Regions from separate parts of the Franconibacter daqui genome, predicted to be linked through region 4. Evidence: predicted binding sites of a transcription regulator. Region 4 holds the regulator's gene; each other region holds the start of a gene.

The links. The regulator CRP, encoded in region 4, controls carbon source genes, mostly activating them, when cyclic AMP is high. The targets are predictions, from matches to a motif close to ATGTGANNNNNNTCACAT.
Region 1: the regulator CRP is predicted to act here: its motif matches at 2,341-2,358, upstream of azuC (stress response protein AzuC).
Region 2: the regulator CRP is predicted to act here: its motif matches at 1,577-1,594, upstream of deoC (deoxyribose-phosphate aldolase).
Region 3: the regulator CRP is predicted to act here: its motif matches at 1,235-1,252, upstream of serA (phosphoglycerate dehydrogenase).

What each region holds. Positions count from the first base shown of each region.
Region 1 is NZ_BMKJ01000006.1:39,688-43,999, reverse strand. It holds gene IEX01_RS17495 (RpiB/LacA/LacB family sugar-phosphate isomerase) at 127-765, shown strand; gene IEX01_RS17490 (MFS transporter) at 805-2,226, opposite strand; gene azuC (stress response protein AzuC) at 2,441-2,524, shown strand; gene IEX01_RS17480 (DUF2766 family protein) at 2,662-2,910, shown strand; gene IEX01_RS17475 (anaerobic C4-dicarboxylate transporter) at 2,955-4,298, opposite strand.
Region 2 is NZ_BMKJ01000003.1:150,851-155,162, forward strand. It holds gene IEX01_RS12965 (patatin-like phospholipase family protein) at 1-604, shown strand, start outside; gene IEX01_RS12970 (TatD family hydrolase) at 601-1,383, shown strand; gene deoC (deoxyribose-phosphate aldolase) at 1,815-2,594, shown strand; gene deoA (thymidine phosphorylase) at 2,650-3,972, shown strand; gene deoB (phosphopentomutase) at 4,025-4,312, shown strand, end outside.
Region 3 is NZ_BMKJ01000002.1:394,791-399,102, forward strand. It holds gene argP (DNA-binding transcriptional regulator ArgP) at 1-353, opposite strand, end outside; gene rpiA (ribose-5-phosphate isomerase RpiA) at 519-1,178, shown strand; gene serA (phosphoglycerate dehydrogenase) at 1,451-2,689, shown strand; gene IEX01_RS11180 (5-formyltetrahydrofolate cyclo-ligase) at 2,738-3,334, opposite strand; RNA gene ssrS (6S RNA) at 3,349-3,532, opposite strand; gene zapA (cell division protein ZapA) at 3,575-3,904, opposite strand; gene IEX01_RS11195 (YecA/YgfB family protein) at 4,068-4,312, shown strand, end outside.
Region 4 is NZ_BMKJ01000004.1:346,589-350,900, forward strand. It holds gene IEX01_RS15530 (YccS/YhfK family putative transporter) at 1-1,256, opposite strand, end outside; gene crp (cAMP-activated global transcriptional regulator CRP) at 1,321-1,953, opposite strand; gene IEX01_RS15540 (OsmC family protein) at 2,262-2,666, shown strand; gene IEX01_RS15545 (phosphoribulokinase) at 2,688-3,557, opposite strand; gene IEX01_RS15550 (YheU family protein) at 3,672-3,890, opposite strand; gene IEX01_RS15555 (hydrolase) at 3,891-4,312, opposite strand, start outside.

The DNA of each region.
Region 1 (4,312 bases), on a different contig from region 4:
GTGAGGCCTACGCACTTTTATAAAACATTTTTTCATTTAATTTGAAAGTGCGTTTGGTGAATAGTATGTTTACCTCATGGTTTGCTATTCGTGGCGGGGAAACCCGCGTACCCTCAGGAGGAAAGAATGAAAATTGCACTGATGATGGAAAACAGTCAGGCGGCGAAAAACGCCATCATCTACAAAGAACTCAAGGCGGTTGCGGATGAGAAAGACTATCCGGTTTTCAACGTCGGCATGAGCGATGAGCAGGATCATCACCTGACCTATATCCATCTGGGGATCATGGCGAGCATTCTGCTGAACGCAAAAGCGGTGGATTTCGTTATCACCGGTTGCGGCACCGGCCAGGGCGCGCTGATGTCCCTGAACATTCATCCGGGCGTGGTGTGCGGCTACTGTATCGATCCGGCGGACGCTTTCTTGTTCGCGCAGATCAACAACGGCAACGCGCTGGCGCTGCCTTTCGCAAAAGGCTTCGGCTGGGGCGCGGAGCTGAACGTGCGATTTATCTTCGAAAAAGCATTCTCCGGTCGTAAAGGCGAGGGTTATCCGCCGGAGCGTAAAGAGCCGCAGGTACGCAACGCGGGCATCCTTAACCAGGTGAAAGCCGCCGTCGTGAAAGAGAACTATCTGGATACCCTGCGTGCTATCGACCGCGAGCTGGTAAAAACGGCAGTTTCTGGCGAGCGTTTCCAGAAATGCTTCTTTGAGAACTGCCAGAACAAAGAGATTGAAGCTTTCGTACGCGAAGTACTGGGCTGATTTTTATCACACGAAAACCAGCGCCCGGGCGCTGGTTTTTTATGAACGTTTTTCAGAAACCGCCGCTCCGGCCTGACGCGCCAGACGCAGCGTATCGATTAATCCCACCAGACAAATCAGCGCAATCCAGACAAACGCCAGACGAAAACTCACACCCGGCAGGCTTTCCAGCGAAAACCAGCGGCTCACCAGTTCACCAAGCCGGATGCCAATCGCCCCAAGCGTAATGCCAAGCCCGACCGCCAGTTGCGTGGCGGTGCTGAACAGCGTATTGGCGTAGCTCATCTGTGGCGAAGGCACATCGGCGAAGGCGAGGGTGCTAACTCCCGTAAACTGAATAGAGCGAAAAACGCCGCCCAGATAAAGAATGACCAGTATCAGCCAGAGGGGCGTTTGCGGCGTCAGAAACGCACAGGCGAGCAACGCCGCCACGTTCAGCAGGCCGTTTATCAGCAGCAATTTCTTAAACCCCAGCGTGCGGATAAGCGGCGTAGTGGCTGGTTTTATCATGAGGTTACCGGCAAACACCGCCAGCACCAGCAAGCCCGAGTGAAATGCATCCATGCCGAAGCCCACCTGGAACAGCAGCGGTAATAAGAAGGGCACAGCGCTGATGGAGGCGCGGAACAGCGAGCCGCCAAGCATCGTTACGCGAAAGGTCTGCACCCGCATCGCGTCAAGACGAATCAAAGGATAGCGTGCGCGCTGAAAATGACGCAGCGCAAACCACAGCGCGCCGCCGCCAGCGACCAGCAACGCGCCAGCAAGCGTGAGATCCGGCTGCTCTGTGCCAAGGAGCTCCATCATGTAGACCAGTGCAACCATCGCCACGGCAGTCGCGATAAAGCCTTGCGTATCGAAAGGTCGACGCTCCTCTTCGCGAATATCTGGAATAATGCGTAACGCAAGCCACATCGCCAGCAGTCCAGGCGGCAGGTTGATAAAGAAGATCCAGCGCCAGGTGGCGTAGCTGGTGATAAAGCCGCCCAGCGGCGGGCCAATAATCGGGGCGACCAGCGCGGGCCAGGTAAGGGTGGCGATAGCGCCTATCAGCTGATGTTTGGGCGTAGTGCGCAGCACCGCTAATCGCCCGACAGGCACCATCAGCGCGCCGCCCACGCCCTGCAAAATACGCATGGCGACAAAAACTTCCAGGCTTTCAGCGAGGCCGCAAAGCACCGAAGCGAGAGTAAAAATACCCAGCGCAATCGTAAACACCACGCGGGCGCCGAAGCGGTCCGCTATCCAGCCGCTGGCGGGGATCAGCACGGCAAGCGTAAGCAGGTAAGCGCTGATGCCAATATTGAGATCTACCGCCTGCACGCCAAAGGTGCGGGCCATCTCCGGCAGCGCTGTGGCGATAACGGTGCCGTCGAGAAACTCCATAAAAAAGGCGCCTGCCACCAGCAGGGCCGCAGGTGAAAGACCGCGTCTTGTCGTCGCGCCTGCGCTACCACTCATCGCTACCGTCCCGTTTAAAAAAAATGAGTAAATTTATACCTGTCAGTTTAAAAGGTAACTGATGGATTTATTTATGTTTTTTTAACAAATATGCGCAAAACGTTAACTTTATTGGTGTGATATTCATCACAAACTGGTTGATTTTTGTGATGGTGGTCATATTATTAGCCCATCGCAACACGTTATCTGCATAAAAACAAATTCGGAGCACATCATGAAATTCCGTAAAATCCTGAAAAGCATGTTCGAAAACTACTGCAAGACTTTCAAAGACGTACCGCCAGGCGCTATGTTCTGATAAAAAAACCTGCTTCGGCAGGTTTTTTTGTGCTTTCACTTTATCTCTCCTTTTCCGTTTCGACTACCTCCGCGTTTTACTACCGTTTTTCCCGAGGTGCCGCTACTATGGCCGCCACGAAACGTAAGGAGTGAGAAATGTCGAAAGTTTTTACCGCCGAAGAAGAGCTGCAATCTGACATCGTAGCGTGCCAGCTGGTTATCAAGCAGATCCTGGATGTCATTGACGTGATTGCGCCGGTTGAAGTGCGTGAGAAGATGGCGAACCAGCTTAAGGCTATCGATTTTACCGGTCATCCTGCCGCCGATGCGGTTACGCTGCGCGCGGTACAAAAAGCGGTGGCGTTGATTGAGCTGAAATTCACCCCACAAAACGAAGCGCATTAATAAAACGGCCTCCTGTGAGGCCGTTTTGCTATCTTTCACGGTAATTAAAAGAAAAGCTGTACCAGCATGTAGCTGGCTGCGCAGGCGCAGCTTACGCCAATCAGTCCCGGCAGAATAAAGCTGTGGTTGAGAATGAATTTGCCGATGCGCGTGGTGCCGGAACGGTCAAAGCCGATGCAGGCGAGGTCGCTTGGGTAGGTTGGTAAAATAAAGTAGCCGTAAGAGGCAGGGAAGAAGGCCACCAGCATTTTGGGCTCCACGCCCAGCATCAGCCCCATGGGGGCGACGGCCGTCAACGCCGCCGCCTGGCTGTTCACCAGCTTCGACACCAAAAAAAGCACCAGCGCATATGTCCACGGATGGCTTTGCACGACGCCTTCCAGCGCCAGTTTCAGCCCTTCCAGGTGCGCCTGAAAAAAGGTGTCGCTCATCCAGGCGACGCCAAACACCGAGAAAATCGCCACCATGCCCGCTTTAAATACTGCGCCGCTGGAGATAGTGGCGGCATTCACTTTACACACCACCAACATGACCGCGCCGGCAATCAACATCATCATCTGAATCACAAGGTTCATGGAAAGCGGCTTCAGCGCGCCTTTGATTTCAAATGCCGGGCGCAGCGCGGGCAGCGCGCCGAGCAACACAACGACCAGGATGCCGGTAAAAAAGATCCAGGTTGACCAGTAGGCTTCGCGAGGGAAGCGCTGGTTCATCAGCGTCTCGCTGGCGCCGTAAATGTAGTCGCGCTGTTTGGGATCGCGAATACGGGCCTGGAAAGCATCGTCGTCCGCCAGGTCTTTACCCCGGCGCAGGCTCCAGAGCGCGGCGATCAGCACGCCAAACAGCGAGGCAGGCACCGAAACCGCGAGAATTTCCAGAATCCCCCATGCCTGACCTACGCCATGCCGGGCGCCGATAATGGAGACCAGCGACACCACGGCCACCGAAACAGGAGAGGCGGTAATCGCCATCTGCGAGGCAATCGAGGCCACCGCCATCGGCCGCTCCGGGCGGATGTTCTTTTTCAGCGCAATGTCCGCGATGATGGGAAACATGGTGTAAACGACGTGGCCGGTGCCGCACAAAAACGTCAGCGACCAGGTGGTGAAAGGGGCGAGCAGGGTAATGTGCTGCGGGTGGCGGCGCAGCAGTTTTTCGGCAAACTGCATCATCACGTTCAGCCCGCCTGCGGTTTGCAGCGTGGCGGCGCAGCCGATGACCGCAAGGATGGTGAGCATCACGTCCACCGGCGGCTTGCCGGGCTCAAGGCCAAAAACAAAGGTCAGGATAAAAAGACCGACGCCGCTGATTAAACCGAGCCCCATGCCGCCAAAACGCGTACCCACTAACAGACAAAGAATAATGACTATAAATTCAATGGTTATCATAACTGTCCCTGGCT
Region 2 (4,312 bases), on a different contig from region 4:
ATGGCTTGATATTATCCGCGCGTCCAGCGCCATACCGGGCTTTTATCGCACAGGCGTAATGCTGGATGGCGTAAGCTACCAGGATGGCGGCATCAGCGACGCTATCCCGGTGCAGGAAGCGGCGCGCAGAGGGGCAACCACGCTTGTGGTTATCCGCACCGTGCCTTCGCAAATGTATTACACTCCGCAGTGGTTTAAGCGCATGGAGCGCTGGCTCACTGACAGCAGCCTGCAGCCGCTATTAAACCTGGTGCAGCACCATGAAACCAGCTATCGCGCCATTCAGGAATTTATTGAAAAGCCCCCCGGCAAGCTGCGTATTTTTGAAATCTACCCGCCTAAGCCGCTGATGAGCATGGCGCTTGGCAGCCGTTTGCCGGCGCTGATGGCGGATTATAAAACTGGCCGTCTGTGCGGGCGTTACTTCCTGGCGACAGTCGGTAAGCTTCTGACCTCGAAGCCGCCGCTGCATCGCCATCGGGTGGCGACGCCGCCTACGCTCGTGGTGCCGCCAGCTACCGTTGCCAACGACGCGGTCGCGACGACGCCGCTTTTTGCGCCGGAGGCTAACGATGCGGCTTTTGATAACGAGGATCTGGCCTGATGCGGCGCTTTATCGACACCCATTGCCATTTTGATTTTGCGCCTTTTCCCGGCGACGAGGCGAGAAGTCTTGCGCAGGCGGCACAGGCAGGCGTTGAGAAGATAATCTTACCCGCCATTGAAGCCGAGCGTTTCGCTACTGTGCTGTCGCTTGCTGAGGAGCATAAAGGCATCCATGCCGCGCTCGGTCTGCATCCCATCGTGATTTACAAACATAACGACGCGGCGCTGGCGTTGCTCGAACACCACTTGCAAAACCGGCCGCAGAAAATGGTGGCGATAGGGGAGATTGGCCTCGATCTCTATATGGAGAACCCGCTTTTTGAGCGCCAGGAAGCGATACTCGATGCGCAGTTGCAGCTGGCGAAACGTTATGAACTGCCGGTTATCCTTCACTCCCGTCGCACTCACGATAAGCTGGCGATGCATCTGAAGCGGCACGACCTGCCGCGTAAAGGGGTGGTGCACGGTTTCGCGGGCAGCCTGCAACAGGCGCAGCGTTTTGTCGAGATGGGCTATCGTATTGGCGTGGGCGGCACTATCACCTATCCCCGCGCCAGTAAAACACGCAACGTCATTGCGCAATTGCCGCTTTCAGCGCTGCTTCTGGAAACCGACGCGCCTGATATGCCGCTCAACGGTTTTCAGGGGCAGCCGAATCGTCCGGAACGAGTAAACGGCGTGTTTGACGTCCTTTGTGAGCTGCGCCCTGAGCCGCCTGAACTGATTGCCGACACCATTTTGCAAAATACCCTGCAGCTGTTCGATTTTTCCGCCTGAAATCTGGCGTTTTTCTTCTCTCCTGTGAAGAGTGTTCGCCTGCGCGTAACGCGGGTTTGCTACGCTTCACTCTAACGGCGATAAACCGCTCGCTGCTGTAGCATATGTTACTATTATAACATTTGCCGTCGCCTCAATCTGACGCAGGCGAGCACGCTATTTTTAATACATGGCCCGGGTACAGGCTGTTATAGTGTTATGTTAATCACATATAATGGTTGTACGAATGCAATCCATGCTTTTCAAATTGTGAAACGCGACACAAAATCATCTTCAGCGCTGATGTTAAAATTCTAACATCCCCTGTGGTGAACGGCGGTGAGAAGGATCTTAACGTGTTGGCGGTTAGCGCCACGCCTCTTCATGGAACCAAGCCCGCTCCAACGTGTTGAGTTTCTCCTCTGAGATACGTTTTTTTGTTGGAGATTTTTATGACTGATTTGACCAAAAGCAGCCTGCGTGCGCTGCAACTGATGGATCTCACTACCCTGAATGATGACGACACCGATGAAAAGGTGATTGCGCTTTGTCATCAGGCGAAAACCCCGGTTGGCAACACCGCCGCCATCTGCATTTATCCGCGCTTTATTCCGATTGCTCGTAAAACCCTGAAAGCGCAGGGGACGCCGGATATTCGTATCGCAACCGTGACTAACTTCCCGCACGGCAACGACGACATTGAGATAGCGCTGGCGGAAACCCGTGCGGCCATCGCGTATGGCGCGGATGAAGTGGACGTCGTGTTCCCGTATCGCGCGCTTATCGCTGGCAATGAGCAGGTGGGTTTTGACCTTGTTAAAGCCTGTAAAGACGCGTGCGCGGCGGCTAACGTGCTGTTGAAAGTCATCATCGAAACTGGCGAGCTGAAAGAAGAAGCGTTAATCCGCAAAGCGTCAGAAATCGCTATCAAAGCGGGCGCCGACTTCATTAAAACGTCTACCGGTAAAGTACCGGTTAACGCCACGCCGGAAAGCGCCCGCATTATGCTGGAAACGATCCGCGATATGGGCGTTCAGGACAGCGTAGGTTTCAAACCGGCGGGCGGCGTGCGCACGGCGGAAGACGCGGCTAAATACCTGGCGGTGGCGGATGCGCTTTTCGGCGCTGACTGGGCTGATGCCCGTCACTACCGTTTCGGCGCTTCCAGCCTGCTGGCGAGCCTGCTGAAAGCGCTCGGCCACGGCGACGGCAAAAGCGCCAGCCAGTACTAATCTCTTCTGCGGCGGGCCACCGCCGCTTTTAACCTGATGACGTCAGGGGGTTACCTTGTTTCTCGCACAAGAAATTATTCGAAAAAAACGCGATGGCCAGCCGCTGAGCGATGAAGAGATTCGTTTTTTTATCAACGGCATTCGCGATAATACGGTTTCCGAAGGGCAAATCGCCGCGCTGGCGATGACCATTTTCTTTCACGATATGACGATGCCGGAACGCGTATCGCTGACCATGGCGATGCGAGACTCAGGAACCGTGCTGGAGTGGAAGAGCCTTAACCTGAATGGCCCGATTGTTGATAAACACTCGACCGGCGGCGTGGGCGATGTCACTTCGCTGATGCTTGGCCCGATGGTGGCGGCCTGCGGCGGCTACATTCCCATGATTTCCGGGCGCGGCCTTGGCCATACCGGCGGCACGCTCGACAAGCTGGAAGCCATTCCGGGCTTCGATATTTTCCCGGACGACAACCGCTTCCGTCAGATTATTAAAGAGGTCGGCGTGGCGATTATCGGCCAGACCAACTCGCTGGCGCCTGCCGACAAGCGCTTTTATGCCACCCGCGACATTACCGCCACGGTCGATTCTATTCCGCTTATTACTGGCTCTATCCTTGCGAAAAAGCTCGCCGAAGGGCTGGACGCGCTGGTCATGGATGTGAAGGTCGGCAGCGGGGCGTTTATGCCGACCTGGGAGCTCTCAAAAGAGCTGGCGGAAGCGATTGTCGGCGTTGCCAACGGCGCGGGCGTGCGCACCACGGCGCTGCTTACCGACATGAACCAGGTGCTGGCTTCCAGCGCCGGTAATGCGGTAGAAGTGCGTGAAGCGGTGCGCTTCCTGACCGGCGAGTACCGCAATCCCCGTCTGTATGAAGTGACCATGGCGCTGTGCGTGGAAATGCTCATCTCCGGCCAGCTTGCGAAAGACGAAGCCGATGCGCGCGGCAAGCTTCAGGCGGTGCTGGATAACGGCAGCGCGGCGGAAATCTTCGGCCGTATGGTCGCGGCGCAGAAAGGGCCGGGCGATTTTATTGAAAATTACGATCGCTACCTGCCGACCGCGATGTTGAGCAAAGCGGTTTACGCCGATCGCGCCGGTTTCGTCAGCGAAATGGACACCCGCGCGCTCGGTATGGCGGTGGTTGCCATGGGCGGCGGTCGTCGCCAGGCCTCAGACCGCATTGACTACAGCGTCGGCTTCACCGACATGGCGCGCCTTGGCGAGAAGGTCGATGGCGAGCGTCCACTGGCTATCATTCACGCCAGCAGTGAAGCGAACTGGAAACAGGCGGCGGAAGCGGTAAAAGCGGCAATCAAAATTAACGATGCCGCACCGGAAAGCTCGCCGGTTGTCTATCGCAGAATCAGCCAATAAGTGGCATACTGATCTGATCACTTTTTTACAGCGCAAAAGGTACGGAGAACATATGAAACGTGCATTTATTATGGTGCTGGACTCTTTCGGAATTGGCGCAACGGAAGACGCGGAACGCTTTGGCGACGCGGGTTCCGATACCCTCGGCCATATCGCCGAGGCCTGCGCGAAGGGCGAGGCGGATAAAGGCCGCCAGGGCCCGCTCTACCTGCCGAATCTGACCAGACTGGGTCTGGCGAAGGCGCATGAAGGCGCGACCGGTTTTATCCCCGCGGGTATGGATGGCGAAGCGGAAATCACCGGCGCCTACGCCTGGGCGCATGAACTCTCTTCCGGTAAA
Region 3 (4,312 bases), on a different contig from region 4:
GGGGAGTCGACCAGTACCGGCGCCAGCGCAGGCAACAGCCAGGTAGCCAGACTGTCGGCGTTGACCGCCAGCGACAGCAGAAGCGGAGTCGCGCCCGTCTGTTCGTCGCCGAGCCATTCATCCTCCAGCAACTCCACCTGACGCAGCAACGCCAGCAGCTTCTGGCCCTGTTCGGTAGGGCGCGGCGGCACGGTGCGAACCAGCAAAGGCTGGCCAAACATGTTTTCCAGTTGCTTGATGCGTTGCGACACGGCGGACTGGGTGATACACAGCTTTTGCGCGGCGCGCTCAAACCCGCGTTCACGAATGACCGCATCCAGCGCCTGTAGTGTCCTGTAGTCCGGGCGTTTCATCTTTTTAGCATGCTCCTGAATCGTAATGTTTCGCACTATGACATAAATTTTTGCCAGGCACAGGCAGAAACCGCAATCATCGGAGCAGTATGCCTGACGGAAGGAGTCTTTTTCAGCGAGCCTGTTCTATAATGCGCCACAGTTTTCACACACAGGCAAAAGATCATGACGCAGGATGAACTGAAAAAAGCAGTGGGCTGGGCCGCGCTTCAGTATGTGCAGCCGGGAACGATTGTCGGCGTGGGCACCGGCTCCACGGCGGCGCATTTTATCGACGCGCTCGGCACCATCAAAAATCAGATTGATGGCGCGGTATCAAGCTCGGACGCTTCCACCGCCAAACTGAAAAGTCTCGGCATTCACGTTTACGATCTCAACGAGGTGGATTCGCTCGGCATTTATGTCGACGGCGCTGATGAGATAAACGGCCAGATGCAAATGATTAAAGGCGGCGGCGCGGCGCTGACGCGTGAAAAAATCATCGCCTCGGTGGCGGAAAAGTTCATCTGTATCGCCGATGCGTCAAAGCAGGTCGATATCCTCGGCAACTTCCCGCTGCCGGTTGAGGTTATCCCGATGGCGCGAAGCGCAGTAGCCCGTCAGCTGGTGAAACTGGGCGGCCGTCCGGAATACCGCCAGGGCGTGGTGACCGATAACGGCAACGTCATTCTGGATGTCCACGGCCTCTCTATCATGGAGCCTGTTGCGCTGGAGAATGCGATCAACGCGATTCCAGGCGTCGTCACCGTGGGCCTTTTTGCTAACCGCGGCGCGGACGTTGCGCTTATCGGCACGTCGGAAGGTGTCAAGACCATCGTGAAATGATCTGACCGGGGCGCTCGCGCGCCCCGCCAGGGTAAAAAAATCTTAACCGCGAAATTTGGTGACATATGTCACATTCGTCGTCTCTGCTTTTCCATTTCTGCCGTCATATTTCTGCCACACAATATTTTCTTCTGCCTTTCTGCACTGCGTGACTTTTCTTCAGGACGCTGACGCAAACGTTCATATTGCCGGACCCGCAAATTTTGATATGTTGGCAGAAGGCTGACTTATTGCTCAGTACACAATCTGATAAGACAAGACAGGGTCGGGAAATGGCAAAAGTATCACTGGAGAAAGACAAAATTAAATTCTTGCTGGTGGAAGGCGTGCACCAGAAAGCCATCGATAGCCTGCGCGCAGCGGGTTATACCAATATCGAATACCACAAAGGCGCGCTGGACAGCGATGCGCTGAAAGAGTCGATCCGTGACGCTCACTTTATTGGCCTGCGATCCCGTACCCATCTGACCGAAGAGATTTTCGCCGCAGCGGAAAAACTGGTAGCGGTAGGTTGCTTCTGCATCGGCACCAATCAGGTTGACCTGAACGCGGCGGCGAAACGCGGTATTCCGGTCTTTAACGCGCCTTTTTCTAATACCCGTTCCGTAGCGGAGCTGGTGATCGGCGAACTGCTGCTGCTGCTGCGCGGCATTCCGGAAGCGAACGCCAAAGCGCACCGCGGCATCTGGAACAAACAGGCGGCGGGCTCTTATGAAGCGCGCGGCAAAAAGCTTGGCATCATCGGCTACGGCCACATCGGCACCCAGTTGGGCATCCTGGCGGAAGCGCTGGGCATGCATGTTTATTTCTACGACATTGAAAGCAAACTGCCGCTTGGTAACGCCACGCAGGTTCAGCATCTTTCCGATCTGCTGAACATGAGCGATGTGGTCAGCCTGCACGTGCCGGAAAACGCCTCAACGAAAAATATGATTGGCGCAGAACAGCTCTCGTTGATGAAGCCGGGCGCGCTGCTGATCAACGCCGCGCGCGGCACCGTGGTTGATATCCCGGCGCTGTGCGACGCGCTGTCGCGCAAGCACCTCGCGGGCGCGGCGATTGACGTTTTCCCGACGGAGCCTGCCACTAACAGCGATCCGTTCAACTCCCCCCTGTGCGAATTCGATAACGTTATTCTGACGCCGCACATCGGCGGCTCCACGCAGGAAGCGCAGGAGAACATCGGTCTCGAAGTCGCGGGCAAGCTGGTGAAATACTCCGACAACGGTTCAACGCTCTCTGCCGTTAACTTCCCGGAAGTTTCGCTGCCGCTGCACGGCGGCACGGTAAGCCGCCTGCTGCATATTCACGAAAACCGTCCTGGCGTGCTGACCGCTATCAACCAGATCTTCGCCGAGCAGGGCATTAACATTGCCGCCCAGTTCCTGCAAACCACGCCGCAGATGGGTTATGTGGTTATCGACATTGATGCCGAAGAAGATGTGGCGAACAAAGCGCTGCAAAGCATGAAGGCGATTGCAGGCACCATTCGCGCTCGTCTGCTGTACTGATAAAAGAGCCATAAAAAAGCCCGCTTCGGCGGGCTTTTTGTTGGGCGCTTACCACGTCCAGATCTTTTCAGGCGTGACGACGGCGGGCAGCGGGATATCCCATTCTTCAACGGGAAGCGAGGCCACCTGCTGGCAATCATGGGCGTAACCCACCGGCCACAGCTCATGGCTGCGCCAGTTTTGCAGTGTACGGTCGTAAAAGCCGCCGCCCATGCCAAGACGTTGCCCCTGTGCGTCAAAAGCGACCAGCGGCGTGACCAGCACATCCAGTTCGCTTAGCGGCAACACGTGGCGGACATCGAGCGGCGGCTCGTAAATTTTCAGACGATTCAGCATCAGTTCGCTGTGCGGAAAGTAGCGCAGAAAAAGCAGATTACCGGGACTGAAGGGGTGAAGCACAGGCAGGTAAACGTGCTTACCGGCGCGCCAGAGTCCTTCTATCAGCGGGCGGGTATCGAGTTCGCCATCAAAAGAGAGAAACGCCGCTACGGTTTTCGCTTCCACCACGGGCGCATAAGCCATCATTCGGGCAGCGGCCTGTTGAGCAAATCGCGTTTGCTGTTCGGGCGTAATAGCACGGCGTAACTGACGGATTTCTTTGCGGATTTGCTGTCTGAGTTCGGGAGTAACTGGCCGTTGCGTCATGGTAGTAAAAGTGGGGAATCTCCGAGATGCCGCCGTAGGCTGTAACCCTTGAACCCGCGGTTCAAGGTGAATGCGTCGTCACGGTTTTCAGGCTTCTCGGACGAACCGAGCATGCTCACCAACCGTGGAGCGTCACATTCTGTTTTTTTGAAATATCGGCTCAGGGGACTGGCCCACTTGCGAACATCTCAGAGAAATTTTTTTCTTCACGGTCACTCTACCATAGTAGACCATAAAGTATTATTCAAACTTTGGTCCCGTTCTCTCACTTATGCGACCTTGCTCAAGCAATGCTTGCTCGATGGTCTGCTGGAGCATCCGAATACGCTGTTCCATGCTGGCTGCGTAATCACGGGTTTTGGTCTTTTCCTGAGCCAGCTCATAACAGACGTTCAACGCCGCGATGAAAACCAGTTGCTCAGTATTGGTGACTCTAGTGCGAACTTTCAGATCTTGCAACCGTTGATTCAGATCTTCCGCCGCCTGATTTAGTGCATCCCGCTGCTCTGGCGGACAATTCACCCGCAGTGAACGACCAAAAATTTGGATATCGACTGGTTGTGCAGACATTCCACCTTCCTGCTGTTGATTCACCTGCCGTTCGCGCCTTCCGGGGCGGCGAAGGGGCGACACTATAGCTACCCTGATAGGGAGATACAAGCCCTTTTCTGGTATCACCAGGGTCCAGAGTGGTAGCATACCATGAATATCCCCTCAACGACGATGAATGCGCATGTCTATACAGAACCAAATGCCTCGCTACGGCGAGCTCGGCCAGTTGCTTAACCAACAAGGCGTGGGGCTGACCCCTGCGGAAATGCACGGTCTCATCAGCGGAATGCTGTGCGGCGGCAACCAGGACAGCAGCTGGCAGCCGCTGCTGCATGACCTCACTAACGAGGGGTTGGCGTTTGGGCAGCAACTTGCGCAGGCGCTGCGCGAGATGCACGCCGCGACCAGCGACAACCTGGAGGATGA
Region 4 (4,312 bases):
AGCGTGCCGGCCGCTCGCTGGAGAATGCGCACCCGCGTCGCCCCGTAGCCATTCTGCGTCACAAACATTACGGTCATGAGGATCCAGTACGGTTTGGGCAGATGGAACGCGTTGCCAACGAGGCTTGCGATGCTCAGCATCACTCCCAGCCGTGCGGCGTTGCGCAAAGCGGCGGATTTGAGCGAAAGGTAGCTTTTCAGCGCCGGGAATAGCGGCAGCCGTTTCTGCCGGTCGGCCATCAGGTCGCGGGCATAGAGTGGGCGCTGCGTGCGCAGGATGCGGGCGATGCGACTGAAGTGGTATTCGCAGAAATGCCCTACAAGGTTGTCCGGGTGCTGGCGGGCGATTTTCTCCAGCGCGGCGATTTGCTTATCCATGGCGAAACGCTGCGGATAACGATGGTAGAGGATGTCGTCGGCCATGACGCGCAGTCGCGCGCTGATGGTCTGTGCGTTCCAGCGGATCACCGCCTCGGCGTGGCTGCGCTCCACCAGCTTTTGCACCTCCTCCGGCTGATGCAGGCTGACCGAAATATGTTCTTGCAAATCCAGCGCCATCTGGAAGGTGCGCAGCAGACGCTTATAGCCGCTCTGTTTCCCGGCCGCCAGCATGTGCAACTGCTGGTAGCACTGGCTGATAAGGTCCACCACTTTTTGCTGATGCGTAAGCAGCGGGGGCAGGGCGGTCTCCGGGTCGGTATGCTGCGTCAGCAGGTTATATTTCGCTTCGCAATAGTCCGCCAGCTGGCGATACAGCAAGCTTAGCGACTCGCGAAGCGGCTGCTCGCGCCACAGCCAGAACCAGAACCAGTTAAACAGCCCGTACCAGAGCGTGCCGAAAATATAGAGCAGGATAGGCTCCCAGACCGGCATGTTCCCCGCAAGGCTTAGCGTAAAAATAGCGGCGATAAGCGAAGCGGGCAGCAGCCGGGCATGCAGCGAGCTTATCTCCGCCGTCACGCCAAGCAGCAGCGCCATGCCTAAAAAGATAAGCGGCAGCGGCAGATTGTCCGCCAGTAACAGTTGCACGGTAAAACTGCTGACGGCAAAGAGCGAAGCGCCGACCGCCAGACGTTTGAAAAAGCGCTTGTGGGGCGTATCGAGCCCGGCGATGTTGCAGCAGGCAGGCACCAGCGAAAAAAGCAGGCCCTGTTGCAGATGGCCCAGCAGTAACCCAACCGCCACCGGCAGACACAGGATCAGCGTCTGGCGCAGGGCGTAGTTCACTTCCGGGTGATAAATGAGACGGCGAAACATAGAGGTAAGTGTAGAAACAAAAACGGCGTGTTACCGAAGCGACACGCCGTTTTTTTAAGGCGGCTTAGCGGGTGCCGTAAACCACGATGGTCTTACCGTGCGCGGAGATCAGGTTTTGATCTTCAAGCATTTTCAGGATGCGGCCAACGGTTTCGCGGGAGCAGCCCACGATCTGGCCGATTTCCTGACGGGTGATTTTAATCTGCATGCCGTCGGGATGGGTCATGGCGTCCGGCTGTTTCGCCAGGTTGAGCAACGTCTGGGCGATGCGGCCCGTTACGTCGAGGAACGCCAGGTTGCCGACTTTTTCAGAGGTGACTTGCAGACGACGCGCCATCTGCGAAGAGAGGCGCATCAGGATGTCCGGGTTCACCTGGATAAGCTGGCGGAATTTTTTATAGGAAATCTCGGCGACTTCGCAAGCGGTCTTGGCGCGAACCCAGGCGCTGCGCTCCTGGCCCTCTTCAAACAGGCCCAGTTCGCCGATAAAGTCTCCCTGATTCAGATACGAGAGGATCATCTCCTTGCCCTCTTCGTCTTTGATCAGCACTGCCACTGAGCCTTTAACGATGTAATACAACGTTTCCGCTTTTTCACCCTGGTGAATCAGCGTGCTCTTCGATGGGTACTTATGAATGTGGCAATGTGACAAGAACCATTCGAGAGTCGGGTCTGTTTGCGGTTTGCCAAGCACCATGCGCTGTTATCCTCTGTTTAAACTGGCTCCAAAGACGGGGCGCGGGTCCCCCATCTGGCTTTGCAATCATTATCTTCCCGCATCCCGGGAAGTTGGCTGTCCATGTCGTCGCAGCCGGTAAATTGTCTTGTCCTCTGCATACATGCATAACATCAATGTATCGCCGCAGCATCCAGACTGTTTTAGCATAGCTTTTCATGGGTGTCTTCTATTGTCTCGTTTCAGCTTGACGCAGGTCGCCCTTCCGTTGCCTCTTTCGCAACTGGCGCGTAATCTGTCAAAAATTTTTATACATCGGAGTGATGATTATGCAGGCACGAGTAAAGTGGGTTGAGGGATTGACGTTTCTGGGCGAATCCGCTTCAGGGCACCAAATCCTGATGGACGGCAATTCCGGCGATAAAGCGCCAAGCCCGATGGAAATGGTGCTGATGGCGGCGGGCGGTTGCAGCGCTATCGACGTGGTGTCTATTTTGCAAAAAGGGCGTCATGACGTTCAGGATTGCGAAGTGAAACTGACCTCAGAACGCCGCGAAGAAGCGCCGCGGTTGTTCACTCACATTAACCTGCACTTTATCGTAACGGGTAAGGCGCTGAAGGAGGCGGCCGTGGCGCGCGCGGTGGATCTCTCCGCTGAGAAATATTGCTCTGTGGCGCTGATGCTCGGCAAAGCGGTCAACATCACCCACTCTTATGAGGTGGTAGAGGTCTGACTCGGGGCGGCGTCAGCCGCCTTATTCAATTTTTTTCCCTTCCATCAATCGCTGCACCAGCGGCAGCATGATTAATTCCATCGCCAGCCCCATCTTGCCGCCGGGAACGACAAGCGTATTGATGTGAGAAATGAAGGAACCCTGAAGCATGGCGAGCAGCCAGGGGTAATCGATGTCTTCAAGGTTGCGAAAGTGGATAACCACGAAGCTTTCATCGAGCGAAGGAATGCCTTTCGCCGCGAAGGGGTTCGACGTATCCACTGTCGGCACGCGCTGGAAGTTAATATGGGTGCGGGAAAACTGCGGCGTGATGTAGTTAATGTAATCTTCCATTGATCGCACCACGGAATCCATCACCGCCTCGCGCGAATGCCCTCGCTCGCTGGTATCGCGAATCAGCTTCTGGATCCACTCAAGGTTGACGATAGGCACTACGCCCACCAGCAAATCCACATGCTGCGCCACATTGTGATGCGGCGTGACCACGCCGCCGTGCAACCCTTCATAAAACAGCACGTCGGTAGGCTCCGGCAGCGGCTGCCAGGGCGTAAAGGTGCCCGGCACCTGGTTCCACGGCACCGCTTCATCATAGGTATGCAGGTATTTGCGCGATTTCCCCTGGCCGCTGCGTCCATACTCGATAAAGGTTTGTTCAAGCAGGCCAAAGTCGTTGGCGTCGGGGCCAAAATAGCTGATATGCCGGCCTAAATCGCGCGCCTTGCGGATAGCCATATCCATTTCCGGGCGCGTATAGCGGTGAAAGCTGTCGCCTTCCACTTCCGCAGCATGAAGGTTTAGCTGAGCGAAGATCTTACGAAACGCAAGGCTGGTGGTGGTCGTGCCTGCGCCGCTGGAACCTGTAACGGCGATAACCGGGTGTCTTGATGACATAGCGAGAACTCCATGGATACGCGAAAAAGGTACGCCACTGACGCCAGCGTTCCGGCGCTGGCGGAATAGTTTGCTTCGCTCTGGCGTCAGCCTGACAACAAGTCAGGCTGACCATCAGCCACGGAACTGCCCGCGCGGCATGATATTGACCGTTTCGTGCAGTTCAGACCACACCAGAACGGCTTCGCCGTTCTGTAATTGCCGCTTAACGTCGGCCACTTTTTGTTCGAGCGAACGTTCATGTTCACCATAATCGGTGCCTTCGCGCAAGACAAACGCTTCAATCAGGTTGTCCAGCGTCTCGGGCGGTAGGTCTTGCCAGGGAATGATCATTTATCGGTCCAGATAAGTCGTTAACCAGTCGGGAATACGCTTTTCCAGCCACATCTGCGGACGTCGCAGCGTGCCGCCAACGAAGCCTACATGTCCGCCATGATCGGTCAGTTGATACTCGATATTAGCAGGCAGCGTTTCACGTTGCGGGATCACGTGATGATCCATAAACGGGTCATCTTTGGCATGGATGATAAGCGTAGGTCGCGTTATCTGGTTCAGTAAAGGCAGAGCGCTACACTGGCGGTAGTAGTCGATGGCGTCGCGAAACCCGTGGATTTTCGAGGTAATGGCGTCATCGAAATCGCGGATGCGGCGCAGGCGCTTAAGCTGCGCCAGGTCTATCGGCAGCGTGCCGGGCCACGCCTTAAGCTTGCGGCTCGCGTTCGCCTTCAGCAGGTTCAGCAGATAGCGCTGATAAA